Regions from separate parts of the Pseudomonas cichorii genome, predicted to be linked through region 2. Evidence: predicted binding sites of a transcription regulator. Region 2 holds the regulator's gene; each other region holds the start of a gene.

Region 1 (5,889 bases), 2.6 Mb from region 2:
CGATTGCAGCGTGATCAGCGTGCTCCAGGCTTCCAGAGCTTCGGCCATCTTGCCGATATTCAGCTGGCGCATCTGATTGCTGCGTGAGCAACCCATCAGCAGCGCGATGGCATAGGTCTGCTCGACGCTCAGGGTGCGAGTATGGGTGCCCAGCGGCTCATTCACCGGCGTGCTGTGCAACCGGTACTGGCGGGCAATCTGATAGATGTTGTGCAGCTCAAGCCAGAGGCCATCCTGCACCGGGCAATACAATTGACTGGCGCGGATCAAGGGGCCGTTGAGTGCGTGCATGGCGCGTTGCAAGGCGGTGGTGAGCAGGGCGCCCTGTTCCTTGCTGTAGCGCGTCGCCACATTCTGGATGATCTGTTTGTAGCCGGTTGCCAGGTGGTTTTGCAGCGCCTGGCAGAGATTGGCGACCTTGCGCGGACGTTCATCGAGCACGATGGCCTGATTGAGGAAGTGCCGCTCCAGATGGCTGCAGACGAAATAGACTTCCGGGCGCAGCAGCTCCAGCAGTTGGAGGCGGTTCTCGCCGGGGGTTATCAGTTGGTTGAGTTCGGACAGCCCTTGATAGAGCTGGCGGGCCATTTCGCCGATGTTTGCTTTGGGCAGGCTGGAGATCCAGCGTTTCAGGTCGCGGGGATTGGGTTCACAGAATGACAGGCTCGACTGTGTTGGCGTGGGTGCACGCAACAACAGAGGTAAGCTCAAATTACTCATGTGACAGGCAGACTCCAGCTACTTCAAAGGCCAGAACGGTGGCTTTGATTGACGAATTTCACGCATTTTTGCAGTGAATTTATCGTGCATGCGTCAATTAAAGTGCGCTGCTTCCTACAGCACCGATAAGGCGACTTTAACAGCATCGACACGTTCTCGCAGCTTTTATGGCCTCATGCCATTACCTGTCTGCTTCCCTTGGAGCACTGGCTTGAGCACAGGTTCCTGAGTACCTGTGCATTTCAAGTCAGGAGATGTTTCAGGCCTGGGCAGGTGCTGCCATGGCTTGTCCCATTTGCACCTTGGAACCAGCGGTCAGTTCCTCGGCCCATTTAACCTGATCCGGGCCAAACAGCACGATAGCGGTGGAACCCAGCTTGAAGCGGCCCATCTCGGCGCCTTTCTCCAGGTGTATTGGTGCGCGTGCGGCTTCGTCATAGCTCACGGTTTTCAGTTCGCGCTTGGGCGGCGTGACCAGCCCGGCCCAGACGGTTTCCACCGAGGCGACGATCATGGCGCCGACCAGTACAACGGCCATCGGACCGCGCTCGGTGTCGAACAGGCAGACCACGCGCTCATTGCGGGCGAACAGCTCTGGAACGTTTTCGGCGGTGGTCTGGTTGACCGAAAAGAGACGGCCTGGCACGTAGACCATTTCGCGCAAGGTCCCGGCAAGAGGCATGTGGACGCGGTGGTAGTCCTTTGGTGACAGGTAGACAGTCGCAAACTGGCCGCCCATGAACGGAGCCGAGAGTTTTGGATCGCCGCCCAGCAGCTCGAGTGCGCTGAAGCTGTGGCCCTTGGCCTGGAAGATACGGCCGTGCTCGATAGGACCCAACTGGCTGATGGCGCCGTCGGCCGGGCACAGGATGGCGCCGGGAGTGGTGTCCAGTGGGCGTGCGTCCGGTTTCAGGGCGCGGGTGAAGAAGTCGTTGAAGTGCTCGTAGGCAGTGAGGTCTTCGACCTGGGCCTGAGACATGTCCACCTGATAGCGGCGTGCGAACCAGGCTGTGAAGGCATTCTTGAACCAGCGCACGCGGCATTCGGCAACGCAGCCCGCCAGACGGGACAGAAGATGATGTGGCAGCAGGTGCTGACTAAGGATGAACAGACGCTCTTTCATTTATATTCCTAAAGCTTGAGGGAGGAGCCGACTCGTTTGGAGCTGATGTCACTTCTCGATCGGGGTGTCCGGGTGATTGCCCCATTCACCCCATGACCCGGCGTAAGCCTTGACTCGTGGATAGCCGAGAGCCTTGGCCACCAGATAAGTGAAGCCGGAGCGGTGGTGGGTCTGGCAGTGGGTGATCACTTCCTTGTCGGGAGTGATGCCCAGGTTTTCCAGGATCTGCGGCATGTCCTGGCGGATACGCAGGTTGCGGGTCTTGTCCATGCCGGCAGTCCACTCAAAGTTGACTGCGCCAGGAATATGACCGCCTCGGGCTGCCACAACCTTTTCCCCTGAATATTCGGTCGGCCCACGTGCATCCCAGATCGCCAGATCGGCAGCACCGAGGCGCGACTGCACATATTCGCGGGTCGCGGTGGGCTCGCCATGCAGGGTGAGGGCCACAGGAGTGGTCGCAGCAGCCGGAACATCGGTGGTCAGCGGCAAGGATTGCGCTTCCCATGCCAGCACGCCGCCATCCAGATAGTGGTAGCCAGTGTGGCCGATGACATCCAGCAGCCATATGAAACGTCCGGCCCAGCCGCCGCCTTCGTCGTCATAGACCACATAGACGGCGTCCGGATTGTGGCCGAGTTCGCTGAACAGTCTTTCGAGATCCCCATGGGCCGGCAGCAGGCCTGGCGCAGGTGGCTGGCCCAGTTGGGTACGCTTGGGATCGACGAAGCGGGCGCCGCGGATATGACCAGCCTCGTAACGGGCGCTGCTGGTCAGATCGACGAGGATCAGTTGCGGGGCGTCAAGGCGCTCAAGCAGATCTTGTGGCTCGATGACCAACGGCAAACCAGTGAAGACGGACATTTGCAGCCTCCGATAAAGGGGAAGTGCGAATTGTACGCCAGGCCTCAGGCTTTGCGTTGGCTAAAGATAGCCAGTGATCGCTCAATACATTGCGCGGTTTTTCCGAATGCCTGAACGGATATTTCCGACAATGGACCTCCACCCTGATCCGCGACCACCAGCAGCAGGACCCTGCCGTTGTTGCCCAGTGAGCGGATCAGCCAGTGCTCGCCCTTGAAGATGCCTTTCAGGGCAGCAGGCAGCAGCGCCGCAAATTGTGCATGGTTGGTGGGGGTGATGCGCAGTTGGGTTGGTTGGGTCAGCAGGCGCTGCAGGACCGTACTTTCCTTTATAGAGAATTGGAGCCCCGAAACTTCTGGTGGCAGCCCGCCGGCCAGATGCACGCGTACTACGCTGGCCGTCTTGTCCGCCATCAGCAGCATGACCCGCTCCATACCGCAGGCCACCAAAGCATCGCGAGCGGTCGTGGTCAGGTGCATGGAATTGATGAACGGCGTGGGTTCTACCAGCAATTCGGCGCACTGCTTGCGCCACTGTTGCAGGGCGTCGGCGGAGGGCGGGGGGGCGACATCGTTGTCGCGTCTGATGCGTCGGGCATCCCAGGGCCAGATCAGGGATTCGGCCGGATGCCACAAATCTGTTTCGGCATGGATGCGAGCGCTGTTGGCGGCGTTCTGGTGAGCCTGTTGCTGGACTTCCGCCAGTGGCTGTTGCAGATAAAGGCTGGCGAGCCGCTCCCAGCGCAGGCAATGCGGGCTGTTCCAAGCCTGTTGGGCCGACAGCGCCAGGCCATTGCCCAGCAGCACGGTATTGGCTGGCTGATTCAGCCAGCGACGCAGGTTCGGGTCGGCATCCATGAGTTGCTGCTGGCGCAACGGGTCTTGATCCTCACGGGCGATGTGCAGGGCCTTGACCAGCTCGCGTCGCTCGTTGATCAGCACTTTATAGCCGCGGGTGACCCAGACCGGCAGACGCCAGAACTCGGCCAGCGCCAGGCACAGCTCCAGCAGGCTGACGCCGAACAGCTCTTTCTCGACCACGCTGCTGGACTCGCCCTTGTGAATGACCCGCACTTCCCAGTCCTCCAGAAGCTTGGGGTGCGCGAGTGCCATGGGCCACAGCGGCGACAGAAACAACAGGCTGCCCAGATGGATGTCCTGCCACAGACGGGCGAGGCGACTGGCGAACAGCCCATTGGCCTGTTGCGTGGCATGCTGGCTGATAAGGATCAACTGGCGGAAAGCGGCCGGTATGTCCTTGGGGTCCTTGGCAGGCAGGCGACCGAGCAGTATTTCGGTGCGGGCCAGCCCCAGTCGGTTGATTGCAATCTCCAGGCTTTCCGCCGGTTCCACCATGCCATGGCTTTTATGGTTGGCTTCACGCAGCACGCTCAATACCAGCTCCGGGCTTTCCTGCATCATGTCGGCGATGTCGCGCAGCGAGCGGCGGCTGTCTTTCAGCGCGTCGCGAACATGATTGTGGTTCACCGAGGGGATAGGCAAGTCCACGGCGTCCAGATGCTTGATCCAGGCATCGAGGGTCTTGGGTATCGAGTGCTTCACAGAGCTTGCGGTCGACATTGGAAGGCCTTTACAGCTGATTTTTTTATGCAGCGCAGGCTGCGATTCTTCAGGGCTGGACAGCTGTTTTCAAGCCTTTGTTCTAGGGTCGAACTGGTTTTTCACAATAACTGACTATAGTCTGGACCAAGGAGGCCGATACGTAGAACAAGAGTTTCCGCACTTGCCCCTGAACCCGACTCGATAAGTATTTTCTACCTATGGCTAAAATTATCGGCATCATCGTCGTTTTCGCGAGCGTGCTCGGCGGATACGTTCTATCCCACGGCCAGGTCGCAGCGCTGTTTCAGCCCTATGAAGTGCTGATTATCGGTGGTGCAGCCCTGGGTGCATTCCTCCAGGCCAACCCTGGCTATATGACCATGCACGTCTTCAAGAAGTCCTTGCAGATGTTCGGTACGCGTTTTACTCACGCCTACTATCTGGAAGTGCTGGGTCTGGTCTACGAGATCCTCAACAAGAGCCGCCGCGAAGGCATGATGGCGATTGAAGGGGATATCGAGGAGCCGGCTTCCAGCCCGATCTTCGCCAAGTACCCTGGCGTGCTCAAGGATGCACGCATGACGGCCTATATCTGCGATTACCTGCGGATCATGTCGTCGGGCAACATGGCGCCCCATGAACTCGAAGGCCTGTTCGACATGGAGTTGTTGAGCATGAAGGAAGAGCTTGAGCATCCTTCCCACGCCGTTACCGGTATTGCCGACGGTATGCCCGGTTTCGGTATCGTGGCAGCGGTACTGGGTATCGTGATCACCATGGCTTCCCTGGGTTCCGGCGACAAGGCCGCTATCGGTATGCACGTAGGTGCGGCCCTGGTAGGTACCTTCTTCGGTATTCTGGCGGCCTACGGCTTCTTCGGCCCGCTGGCCACTTCCCTGGCTCACGATGCCAAGGAAGAGATGAACGTCTACGAATGCATCAAGGCTTCCCTGGTGGCTTCGGCTTCCGGCATGCCACCTTCACTGGCCGTGGAGTTCGGTCGCAAGGTTCTGTATCCGGCGCATCGGCCCAGCTTCAGTGAGCTGGAACAAGCGGTTCGCGGTCGTTAAGTCATGGAAAATAATCAGCCGATAATCATCAAGCGCGTAAAGCGCTTTGGTGGCGGACACCACGGTGGCGCCTGGAAGATTGCCTTTGCTGACTTTGCGACAGCGATGATGGCGTTCTTCCTGGTGCTGTGGCTGTTGTCTGCTGCCACACCCGAGCAGTTGATCGCGGTCGCAGGTTACTTCAAGGACCCGGTCGGCTTCACTGACAGTGGCTCGCCCTATGTGATCGATCTGGGCGGCTCGCCCGAGATGTCGCCTAACCAGACCCTCAACCCCGAGGTCAAGACCACGCCGTCCCCGGATACCGTGCCTATCGAGTCGGATACCTCTGAATCCAAGGCTGAGCAGGTCGAGCAGGAGCGTCTTGAGATGCTGTTGCAGGAACTGCAGAACAAGGTTGAAGAGAACCCGCAACTGCTGAAGTTCAAGGATCAGATCCTGTTCGAGATCACTCAGGATGGCCTGCGGATCCAGATCATGGACGCAGATAACCGGCCCATGTTCGACTCCGGCAGCGCCCGTCTGAAACCGTACTTCGAGGACATTCTGT
Region 2 (5,889 bases):
CCACCGGACCACCCGTAGACGTGCCGATGGCCACCAGCTTGTAGGCCTTGCGCTTGGGCGCGCCCGAGTGAGCATGGGGAGCCGGTGCGTGATGAGCCGGCGCATGGGCTGCTGGCGCGGGCGCCGTGCGCGGCGGCACGGTGCGGGCTGGCGGCACGGTCGTACGGGCTGGTGCAGAGGCCGGAGCCGGTGCTGGCGCAGCCGATGCCGATGCCGATGCAGTGGCCGGCGAACTCACGCCACTGAAACGACGATTGCTGCGCGCGATGCTGTTGATCTTCTCGCACAGCAGTTGCTTGACCTTCGTCGGGTTACGCGAAATGTCTTCGAAATTCTTGGGCAGGAAGTCCACTGCACCGGCGTCCAGGGCATCCAGCGTAACGCGGGCACCTTCATGGGTCAGTGAAGAGAACATCAGGACCGGAGTCGGGATGCGCTGCATGATGTGTCGAACCGACGTAATGCCATCCATCATCGGCATTTCGTAGTCCATGGTGATCACATCGGGCTTGAGCGCCAGAGCCTGTTCGATGGCTTCCTTGCCATTTGTCGCCGTACCGACGACCTGGATGTTGGGGTCCGAAGAAAGAATTTCCGATACGCGGCGGCGGAAGAAACCGGAATCATCCACCACCAGGACCTTGACTGCCATAAACACTCCAATAGGCGCAGCAGGCAGCTTGCGCTGCCCGCGACCCCAGAATCAAATACGCCGTGCGGCGTAACGCTTGAGCATGCTCGGTACATCCAGAATCAGGGCGATGCGACCGTCACCGGTGATGGTGGCGCCCGACATGCCTGGCGTACCTTGCAACATCTTGCCCAGCGGTTTGATAACCACTTCTTCCTGACCGACCAGCTGATCGACCACGAAGCCGATACGCTGGGTACCCACCGAAAGGATCACCACATGGCCTTCATGCTGTTCTTCATGGGCGGCAGAACTGATCAGCCAGCGCTTGAGATAGAACAGTGGCAGGGCCTTGTCACGAACGATCACGACTTCCTGGCCATCGACGACGTTGGTGGTCGACAGGTCCAGATGGAAGATTTCGTTCACGTTGACCAACGGGAAGGCAAAAGCCTGGTTGCCCAACATGACCATCAGGGTCGGCATGATTGCCAGAGTCAGAGGCACCTTGATGACAATCTTGGAGCCCTGGCCCTTGGTGGAGTAGATGTTGATCGTACCGTTGAGCTGGGCAATCTTGGTTTTCACCACGTCCATGCCCACGCCGCGTCCGGAGATGTCGGAAATCTCGGATTTGGTCGAGAAGCCCGGTGCGAAGATCAGGTTGTAGCAATCGGTATCGCTCAGGCGGTCGGCAGCATCCTTGTCCATCACGCCACGCTTCACAGCGATAGCACGCAGAACGTTGGGATCCATGCCTTTGCCGTCATCGGAAATCGACAGCAGGATATGGTCACCCTCCTGCTCGGCGGAAAGAACCACTCGCCCGCCACGTGACTTGCCAGAAGCTTCACGTTCTTCAGGCATTTCGATACCGTGGTCTACCGCGTTGCGCACCAAGTGGACCAACGGGTCGGCAAGCGCCTCTACGAGGTTCTTGTCCAGGTCGGTTTCTTCACCGACCAGCTCCAGGTTGATTTCCTTCTTGAGCTGACGCGCCAGGTCGCGAACCAGTCGCGGGAAGCGGCCGAAGACTTTCTTGATCGGCTGCATCCGGGTCTTCATCACCGCGGTCTGCAGGTCGGCGGTGACCACATCCAGGTTCGATACGGCCTTGGACATGGCTTCATCGCCACTGTTGAGACCCAGGCGAACCAGACGGTTACGCACCAGCACCAGTTCGCCGACCATGTTCATGATCTCGTCCAGACGCGCAGTATCGACCCGTACGGTAGTTTCCGCTTCAGAGGCCACAGGCTTTTCACCCGCGCCGCCAGCAGCAGGTGCGCGAGCCGGGGCCGGGGCCGCAGCAGGCGCTGCCGGTTTGGCCGCAGGTGCCGCAGCGGCAGCCGGTTTGGCTACTGCTGCAGGTGGCGGTGGAGGCGCAGCTGCTGCCACATTGGCGGCAACGGCTTGAGGCTCGAACTTGCCTTTGCCATGCAGCTCATCCAGCAGGCTCTCGAACTCGTGATCGGTGATTTCATCACTGGCCGCCTTGGCAGCAGGCGCGGCAGCCTTGGCAGGTGCCGGGGCAGCCGCTGCTGCAACCGGAGCTGCAACGACACTGGCATCGAACGAGCCCTTGCCATGCAACTGATCGAGCAAGGCTTCAAATTCGTCGTCAGTGATTTCATCGCTGGCAGGTGCAGCGCCACTGCTCGGAGCAGCCGCTACGGGAGCAGGCGCAGGAGCCGCGACGGCATCAGGCGCAAACTGGCCCTTGCCATGCAACTGGTCGAGCAGCGATTCGAATTCCTGATCGGTGATTTCATCGCTGGCCGCCGCAGGAGCCTGTGCCGCCGCAGCAGGCGCTGCATCGGCCTTGGCCGCGCTCATGGTATCGAGCAGATGCTCGAACTCGGCGTCAGTGATGTCGTCGCTTGCAGCGGGCTCTACAGGAGCCGCCTCGACAACAGGAGGTGGTGGCGGTGCAGCGGCCTCAGCCTGCTGAGCCGACTCGGGCTCGGCAAGACGCGACAGCGCAGCCAGCAGTTCTGGAGTCGCAGGCGTAAGGTCGGTCCGCTCGCGCACCTGACCGAACATGCTGTTGACTGTATCCAGAGCTTCAAGGACCACGTCCATCAATTCGGCGTCAACGCGGCGCTCCCCCTTGCGAAGGATGTCGAACACGTTTTCGGCGATGTGGCAGCACTCCACCAGCTCATGGAGCTGGAGGAAGCCGGCGCCCCCTTTTACAGTGTGAAAACCGCGAAAAATTGCATTGAGCAGATCCGCATCATCTGGTCGGCTTTCCAGCTCGACCAACTGTTCAGACAACTGCTCCAGAATTTCGCCGGCCTCTACCAGAAAATCCTGAAGGATCTCTTCATCGGCGCCGAAGCTCATTGGGGTGCTCCCTAAAATTAACCGTCAACAGACCTAGAAGCCAAGGCTCGATAGCAGATCGTCTACATCATCCTGTCCGGATACGACGTCTTCACGTTTATCGGCATGAATCTGCGGACCTTCACCCTGCGTGATATGTTTTTTAGGATCTTTTTCAGCAAGGATCGCTTTTTCGTCATGTTCGATACCCGCAAAGCGGTCGACATGACTGGCCATGAGGACCAGTTTGAGCAGATTGCTTTCGACTTCAGTGACCAGCTGCGTAACGCGCTTGATCACCTGACCGGTCAGATCCTGATAATCCTGGGCCAGCAGAATGTCATTGAGATGGCTGGCAACGGTATGAGCTTCTGTCTCTGTACGTGACAGAAAACCGTCAACACGCTTGGCCAGGTCGCGAAACTCTTCAGCGCCGATCTCGCGACGCATGAAACGACCCCAGTCAGCGCTCAGCGACTTGGCATCATCACTCAAGCCGTTCATCAGCGGCGTGCTCTGCTCGACCAGATCCATCGTGCGGTTGGCCGCATTCTCGGTCAGTCTCACAACATACGACAGACGATCGGCGGCATCAGTGATCTGGGACACTTCTTCGGCTTGCGGCATGTTCGGGTCAATATGAAAATTGACGATCGCACTATGCAGTTCGCGAGTCAGCTTGCCGACTTCCTGATACAGGCCACGGTCACGAGCCTGGTTGAGCTCATGGATCAATTGCACGGCATCACCGAAGCGGCCTTTTTCAAGGCTGGCAACCAGCTCCTGCGCGTGTTTCTTCAGGGTTGACTCGAAGTCACCCAGTGAATCGTTGTTGTCCATAGCGCCCTCGCGGCATGCATCAGCTGTTGACGCGTTCAAAGATCTTTTCGATCTTCTCTTGCAGCACTTGGGCTGTGAACGGCTTGACGACGTAACCGTTCACACCGGCCTGGGCAGCTTCGATAATCTGCTCACGCTTGGCTTCAGCAGTCACCATCAGCACGGGCAGGCTTTTGAGACGATCATCCAGGCGAACCTGACGCAACAGATCGATACCGGTCATGCCAGGCATGTTCCAGTCAGTCACCAGAAAGTCAAAGGAACCACTTTGAAGCATCGGCAAGGCAGTGATGCCGTCGTCCGCTTCGGATGTGTTGGTGAACCCCAGGTCACGCAACAGGTTTTTTATGATCCGCCGCATCGTTGAAAAGTCATCAACGATGAGGATTTTCATGTTCTTGTCCAATTCGACCTCCAAGCAGTCTTTAACGCATTCAGCACCTGAACACGCTGTTCACTCAATACTGGCACAGCACACCCCCGGCTGTACGAAACGACGACGGGCTTGGCAAAACAACAGAGCACCAACCTGAACCTGCAGGCCATAGGCTCTGTCTGAACAGGCTCCTGCCCTGTCTATCCTGATACCACGTAACGCTCTGCACAGCCGGCTTGCGACAACCTGTGACCTGGATAAGTCACAAATTGCCATCAACGCGCTCGCCACTCCCCCAAACGCCCCCGCAAACGAGCTGCGCACTGGCTGTGTAACTGACTGACCCGCGACTCGCTGACCCCAAGCACTTCACCGATTTCCTTGAGGTTCAGTTCTTCGTCGTAGTACAGCGCCAATACCAGCCGCTCACGCTCCGGCAAATTGGCAATTGCATCTGCCAGCGCTGCCTGGAAACGCTCATCTTCCAGGTCTCGCGACGGTTCGAGCGAGCCGCTTGCACCATCCTCATGCAGCCCTTCATGATCGCCGTCCTGCAAGAGGTCGTCGAAGCTGAAGAGGCGGCTGCCTAAGGTATCATTCAAAATCCCATAATAATCATCGAGACTTAACTGGAGTTCGGCAGCAACCTCGTGATCTTTAGCGTCACGACCGGTTTTTGCTTCAATTGCGCGAATTGCGTCACTGACCATGCGCGTATTACGGTGTACCGAGCGTGGAGCCCAGTCACCCTTGCGCACTTCATCGAGCATGGCGCCACGAATACGGATACCGGCATAGGTTTCAAAACTCGCACCCTTGGTGGAGTCATATTTGGTAGACACTTCCAGCAGACCGATCATGCCGGCCTGGATCAGGTCTTCCACCTGAACACTGGCAGGCAGACGCGCCAGCAAGTGGTAGGCAATACGCTTGACCAGCGGCGCGTAACGCTCGATGAGTTCGTATTGCGAATTTCTGGAAGCCTTGCTGTACATTTGAAAGCCGCTCGCTGTCATTGAACAGGCCCCGCACTGGTCTGGTGGACAAGTCGTTCGACGAAGAACTCCAGATGACCACGCGGGTTGGCCGGCAACGGCCAGGTGTCAACCTTCTGGGCAATGGCCTTGAAAGCCAGCGCACATTTGGAGCGTGGAAACGCCTCGTAGACAGCGCGCTGCTTCTGCACCGCCTTGCGAACACATTCGTCGTAAGGCACGGCACCGACGTACTGCAGGGCCACATCCAGGAAACGGTCAGTCACTTTCGTCAGTTTGGCGAACAGGTTGCGCCCTTCCTGAGGGCTCTGGGCCATGTTGGCCAGAACGCGAAAACGGTTCATGCCGTAGTCGCGGTTGAGCAATTTGATAAGTGCGTAGGCGTCAGTGATCGAGGTGGGTTCGTCGCAGACCACCAGCAGCACTTCCTGCGCAGCGCGCACGAAGCTGACTACCGATTCGCCGATACCGGCAGCCGTGTCGATCACCAGCACGTCGAGGTTGTCGCCAATCTCGCTGAAGGCCTGGATCAGACCGGCATGCTGGGCTGGCGACAGGTGAACCATGCTCTGGGTGCCGGAAGCCGCAGGCACGATGCGAACACCGCCCGGGCCCTGCAACAGGACATCGCGCAAGTCACAACGACCCTCGATGACATCCGCCAGCGTGCGTTTGGGTGTCAGCCCCAGCAGAACATCGACGTTGGCCAGGCCAAGGTCGGC
Region 3 (5,889 bases), 2.1 Mb from region 2:
TATCTGGATGAGCGAGTTGTCGACCTTGCGCAGCCGCATGGGCGAGGTGCGTGCCAGCGGCCAGGGAGGCGGATGGATGCGTGCCTATGGCAATCGCTTCAATGCCACCACCAGTGATGGTGTCGAGTATCAGCACAAGCATCAGGGTTTGTCGCTGGGGGCCGATGCGCCGCTTGAGGTCAGCCATGGTCAGTTATTGCTGGGTGTCATGGGTGGCTATAGCACCTCCGATCTGGACCTGAATCGTGGCACTACGGGCAAGGTCAGCAGCTACTATGTCGGCGCCTATGGCACCTGGCTGCTGGATGACGGGTACTACCTGGACGGTGTACTCAAGTTCAACAGCTTCCGTAACAAGTCCGATGTCGCCATGAGTGATGCCAGCAAAGCCAAGGGGGATTACACCAATACGGGAGTCGGTGCATCGGTGGAGTTCGGACGGCATATCGCGCTGGCCGATGATTACTTCCTGGAGCCTTTCGCCCAACTGGCCAGTGTTGTCATTCAGGGCGATCAGTACCGCATGGACAATGGCTTGCAGGCGAAGAACAGCGATACCCAATCGGTTCTGGGCAAGGTCGGCAGTTCGGTGGGACGTAATATCGCGCTTAGGGATGGCGGCGTGCTGCAGCCTTACTTGCGTGTCGCGGTGGCTCAGGAGTTTTCCCGCAGCAATGACGTCAAGGTCAACGACTCGCGCTTCGATAACAACCTGTTCGGTTCACGCGCCGAGCTGGGGGCGGGTGTTTCGGTTTCACTGTCAGAGCGGCTGCAACTGCACACTGATTTCGATTACATGAAAGGCAAGCATGTCGAGCAACCCTGGGGAGCCAACGTAGGATTGCGACTCTCGTTCTGAGTGTTCCCCGTCAATCGAGCCCCGGTGAGCGATCACCGGGGGCTTTTTTCATTTGCCCGGGTGACGACGTTTCATGCTGCGTTTGCGGCGGCGCTGTCTGGACGTGAGCGGCGCATGCTTGTTGACCATCACGCGCAGAACAGGCGAGGTGCCGATCAAATGGCTGGCGCGGTGTATTTCATAATAAATATCCACGGGGCCGTATTGGGGGTGGGGAATCAGGTTGTAGGTAATGCACAGGATCCGCACGACCGTGCTGCTACCCAAAGGATGAAGCAGTGGCGTTGAGGATTGATGCAGGCCCCAGTGGAAGACGAGGAGGTCTTCACGCTGCATCAGGGGCGAGTAGGGGATATGAATGGATATACCGGCATGAATCTGTTCGCAGGTAATCGCATCCGTATTGATGCCCGGCACTATCGGTGCCTTGAGGCTGGACGATATATCAGGTTGTCCCGGCAAGGCTGTTGTTTTATGGGTGGGGGGCAGTATGTCGTCTTGAGTCGGTTTGTCCATGGGGGTGCCTGTATGAAAGTTTTAATGTTCGGGATAAGGTCGCTGTGGTGTATGGCCATTAAAAATACAGGCAGAAATTTGGTCAAACGGGTGGCCTGGTTGATGCCGGAGTAGGGTCTTTGATGATGTGCTGTTACAAATAAAGTTTCAGAGCAGACGGGGCGCCGGTAGTGGCGCGTAATAGAGAGTGACGTGTGGCTTCAAGAAAGCGCATGCTTGAAATTATTTGAAATAAGTTGCGATTGCAATTAGAGGGTTATTGTGAATTTTGATCGCTTTTTAAGATGCATGGAAACTACATACATCTCTATCAGAAAAGCCCTTCTAAAATATTTTATGGCTGTAAATTCAAATGAATTTATGCTCCTCGTTTCAATGCTTGAATGCGTGTGGTTTTTGAGGGGCGGCACAAGGCTCAGGTTGCTTCAGGCGCTCAGACTCAAGGGTTTCGTATGCCGGTCGTGGCCGGGAGTATGAAAAAATAGTTGGGCATGCAGCGAACTCTTTGAAGAAAACAGAATCATATCAATGTGCCACTTCGGCATCTCGCATGGAACTTGGATCATGGCTGGTTTCTTCAAAATCCCTCGTGCTGTTTCCCGTGTTCGCGTTCTTGCTTTATTGATTACCGGCCTGGCGTTTTCACAGGCCAACGCAGCGGTTGAGATCAATCCTTCCCGTGCCAGCAGTACCGATAATATCGTGACCAGCTTTACCGATTACGGAAGAGGAACTGCCTTGCGTAATTCGGATTTTACAGTGGGTAATATTCAGGAGATAAGGACGGGCACGAACAGTAATACCCGTGAACTGGAAAGTTTGAAGAAGATTGTCGAGGAGCAGGCCAAGGCCATTGAAGAACTCAAGCGCAATAGCAAGACTTCTGCTTCAAGCAGTAGCTCCAGTGATAGCGAAATTTCCACTCTCAAACGCAAAGTTGATGAGCAGAGTCGCAGCATCGATAAGTTTGAGGGGCAGGTGAATGACTTGAAACGTAGTTCAGGATCAAGTAGCAGCTCCAGCTCCAGTGAACTGTCCAGCCTCAAGAGCAAGGTCGATGAGCAGGGGCGCGACGTGGCCAGGCTTGAGGGGCAGGTGAATGACTTGAAGCGTAGCTCTGGGTCAAGTAGCAGCTCCAGCTCAAGTGAGCTGTCCAGCCTCAAGCGCGATCTCAGCAGTCAGCAGAGTGAGTTGAGTAATGTGAAGCGCTCCCTCGATGACCTTTCCCGCAAAGTGAAATAAGGTCGCACTGTTTCAATCTTCGTAAAAAAGCCCCGGTCAATCAGCATTGACCGGGGCTTGTCTGTTGCCGTGCGGGCTTAACGATTGAAGCGCTCAACCAGCGAGTATTGCGAGTTGGCCGTATCGGTCAGCTCGGAGCTGAGCACTGCCGAGCGATGGGCCTCATCGGAGGTCTGGTCGGCCAGCTCGGCAATGGTGGAGATGTTGCGGCTGATCTCTTCGGCGACCGAGCTTTGCTGCTCTGTGGCGGTAGCGATCTGGGTGGCCATCTCGGTGATGTTGGCGACCGCTTCGCTGATGCCCACCAATGCCTCGTCTGCTTCCAGCACCCGCGCAACGCCTTCCTCGGCCTGACGGTGGCCGGAGTTCATGGTCTGCACGGCATTGTTGGCCGTCTGTTGCAGTTTGGCGATCAGGCCATGGATCTGTCCGGTGGACTCCGTGGTGCGCTGTGCCAGTTGACGCACTTCATCGGCAACCACGGCAAAGCCACGACCCATCTCTCCGGCGCGTGCAGCCTCGATGGCAGCGTTGAGGGCCAGCAGGTTGGTCTGGTCGGCGATGCCTTTGATCACGTCTACCACGCCACCGATTTCATCGCTGTCCTTGGCCAGTTGGGTGACGGTCAGACCGGTTTCGCCCACGGAAGTGGACAGGCGCTGAATCGCCTCGCGGGTTTCGCCAGCGATATCCCGGCCACGGCGGGTCAACTGGTTGGCCTGCTGGCTGGCATCGGCCGCGCGCTGGACGTGGCTGGCGACTTGTTGAGTGGTGGTAGCCATCTGGTTGATGGCGGTTGCCACTTGTTCGGTTTCGACCCGTTGGCGCTCAAGCCCTGAAGAGCTGGCATTGGCCAACGAGTTGGATTTGCGTGCCTGGGTGTTCAGGTGTTCGGCGGTGTCCTGCAGGCGGGTCAGGCAGGTTTTCATCCGCGCTTCCTGGCTGAGGATCGACATTTCCAGACGCGCTTGCGGGCCTCGGCTGTCGGTGTACATCTGCGCGATCAGCGGGTCCGAAGTGGTCTGTTCGGCCAGGCGCAACAGGCGTTTGATGCCACGCTGCTGCCAGGTCAGGCCCAGCAGGCCCAGCGGCACAGACAATGCCGCGGCGAGAATGAAGCCCCAGTGGGAGTTGAGCCAGGCGCCGATCATGAAGCTCAACTGGCTGACCAGGATGAACGGCAGCCAGTCCTGCAGCACCGGCAGCCATTTGTCGCGACCCGGAATGGCCGACTTGCCCTTGTTGATACGTGCGTACAGCGCTTCGGCGCGCTTGATCTGCTCGGCGGTCGGTTTGACACGCACGGACTCGAAACCCACCACCTGCCTGTTCTCGAACATCGGCGTCACATAGGCGTTGACCCAGTAATGATCGCCATTCTTGCAGCGGTTCTTGACGATGCCCATCCACGGCTGGCCACTTTTCAGAGTGGTCCACATGTGCTCGAAAACGGCGGAGGGGACATCCGGGTGGCGAACCAGATTATGCGGCGCCTTGATCAACTCATCGTGACTGAACCCCGAGACTTCCTGGAAGATCTCGTTGCAGTAGGTGATCACACCTTTGGTATCGGTGGTGGAAATCAACCGCTGTTCAGCAGGGAATGTCCGTTCACGTTGAGTGACTGGCTGGTTGTTACGCATGGCTTTCGGTCCTTCGATCCAATAGGCTTCGGAGAGTTATCGGCAAACGAGTCTGTAAATTGAGCTTTGCAGGTAAATCAGCAGAGAATCATTGCCATGTATCAATGCTTATCGATCCAGCATCGGATAGGTGAACAGCCCGAAATGAATCAGGTTCAACCCGAAGTGGCTGATGACGGCGGCTTGCAGGCCACCGAAACGATAGGCAATGCCATAACCCACACCGGCCAGACTCGCGAGCAATACCCATTGCCATCCCGAGCCGAAATGGGCGAGCCCGAACAGTATGGCAGCGATACCGATGGCAAGCGTGCTGCCCAGCCATGTTTTGTTAAAGATTTGTTGCAGTGCGCCTTGCAGATAGGCACGGAAGAACAATTCTTCGGTGATTGTCACCAGTAACAGATTGTTCAGTAACCAGAGCGTGCCATGCTCCGGCCATTTCGCCGCCCAGCCGGTGACGCCAAGGGCAACTGCGGTGGCCATGCACAGTACGGTAGTTGCGATCAGGCTCAGGGCCGCCACTTTCATTGAGCGTGCAAGGGCCACTGACGTCAGGATCCATGGGCAGAACAACAGCACCCAGAAACCAATCAGCGGCTTATCCAGATTCAGGGACATGGAGAAGGGCGCCGCTTCAGGACTGAAGCGAACCGCGTCGAACACTTTGGCGCTGTTGAAACCGGGCAACAGATGAGCGGCCAGGGCAAGGCCCGTGACAATGAACGCGCCATGCCCGAGCCCGCGGACCCACCTGTGGCCCGACTGCCTGATACAAAATCCCGCGATCAGCAGCAGGCCGACTGCCAAGGCAGCCGGCCACTGAAGCTGGCCGTAGAACAGCGCAATGGCGTACCCGAGGCCGAGCAGACAGAAAAACACCCGGTACTCTGGGGCCATGGAGAATCTCCTGAAGCAAAAGCGGAGATTCTATGGCGTTATACCGCCCGGTAGGAGCGAATTCATTCGCGAATCACCCTCACGACGCAATCAACTGCCTCAACACATAATGCAGAATCCCTCCTGATTTGAAGTACTCCACTTCGTTGAGCGTGTCGATCCGGCACAGTACCTCCAAGTCTTCCTTGCTGCCGTCTTCACGGGTGATCTTGAGCGTCAGGCTCATGCCAGGTCGCACCTCGGCATCGGTCAGCCCGTTGACTTCCATTGTCTCCTTGCCAGTGAGGTTCAGGGATTTGCGGTTCTGGCCATTCTTGAACTGCAGGGGCAAGACACCCATGCCGACCAGATTGGAGCGATGGATCCGCTCGAAACTTTCGGCGATAACGGCTTTTACGCCCAGCAGGTTGGTGCCCTTTGCGGCCCAGTCGCGGCTTGAACCGGTGCCATATTCCTGGCCTGCAATAATCACCAGTGGCGTGCCCTCTGCCTGATAGCGCATGGCGGCGTCATAGATAGCCAGTTTTTCGCCGCTGGGCACATGCAGGGTATTGCCGCCTTCCTCGCCGCCCAGCATTTCGTTGCGGATGCGGATATTGGCAAAGGTGCCGCGCATCATCACTTCATGATTGCCACGGCGTGATCCGTAGGAGTTGAAGTCCTTGGGCTCTACACCCTGATCGCGCAAGTAGCGTCCTGCCGGGCTGTCAGTCTTGATATTGCCTGCCG

Evidence for each region. Region 2 encodes FliA, which starts transcription of late flagellar genes. Its sites were predicted from a motif close to CTAAAGTTTNNNNNNNNNNNGCCGNTAA; they were not measured.
Region 1: a site for FliA is predicted at 4,402-4,429, ahead of motA (flagellar motor stator protein MotA). Genes of this name have one in related genera too.
Region 3: a site for FliA is predicted at 4,297-4,324, ahead of KGD89_RS08355 (methyl-accepting chemotaxis protein). Genes of this name have one in related genera too.

The regions. Positions count from the first base shown of each region.
Region 1 is NZ_CP074349.1:593,287-599,175, forward strand. Features, by position in the region: gene KGD89_RS02650 (hypothetical protein) at 1-720, opposite strand, end outside; gene asd (archaetidylserine decarboxylase) at 980-1,843, opposite strand; gene KGD89_RS25910 (rhodanese-like domain-containing protein) at 1,892-2,707, opposite strand; gene KGD89_RS02660 (HDOD domain-containing protein) at 2,752-4,287, opposite strand; gene motA (flagellar motor stator protein MotA) at 4,488-5,339, shown strand; gene motB (flagellar motor protein MotB) at 5,343-5,889, shown strand, end outside.
Region 2 is NZ_CP074349.1:3,963,270-3,969,158, forward strand. Features, by position in the region: gene KGD89_RS16490 (protein-glutamate methylesterase/protein-glutamine glutaminase) at 1-652, opposite strand, end outside; gene KGD89_RS16495 (chemotaxis protein CheA) at 704-2,977, opposite strand; gene KGD89_RS16500 (protein phosphatase CheZ) at 3,011-3,796, opposite strand; gene KGD89_RS16505 (chemotaxis response regulator CheY) at 3,816-4,190, opposite strand; gene fliA (RNA polymerase sigma factor FliA) at 4,448-5,188, opposite strand; gene fleN (flagellar synthesis regulator FleN) at 5,185-5,889, opposite strand, start outside.
Region 3 is NZ_CP074349.1:1,874,915-1,880,803, forward strand. Features, by position in the region: gene KGD89_RS08340 (autotransporter outer membrane beta-barrel domain-containing protein) at 1-859, shown strand, start outside; gene KGD89_RS08345 (hypothetical protein) at 908-1,375, opposite strand; gene KGD89_RS08350 (hypothetical protein) at 1,940-2,617, shown strand; gene KGD89_RS08355 (methyl-accepting chemotaxis protein) at 2,695-4,260, opposite strand; gene KGD89_RS08360 (CPBP family intramembrane glutamic endopeptidase) at 4,369-5,160, opposite strand; gene acnA (aconitate hydratase AcnA) at 5,240-5,889, opposite strand, start outside.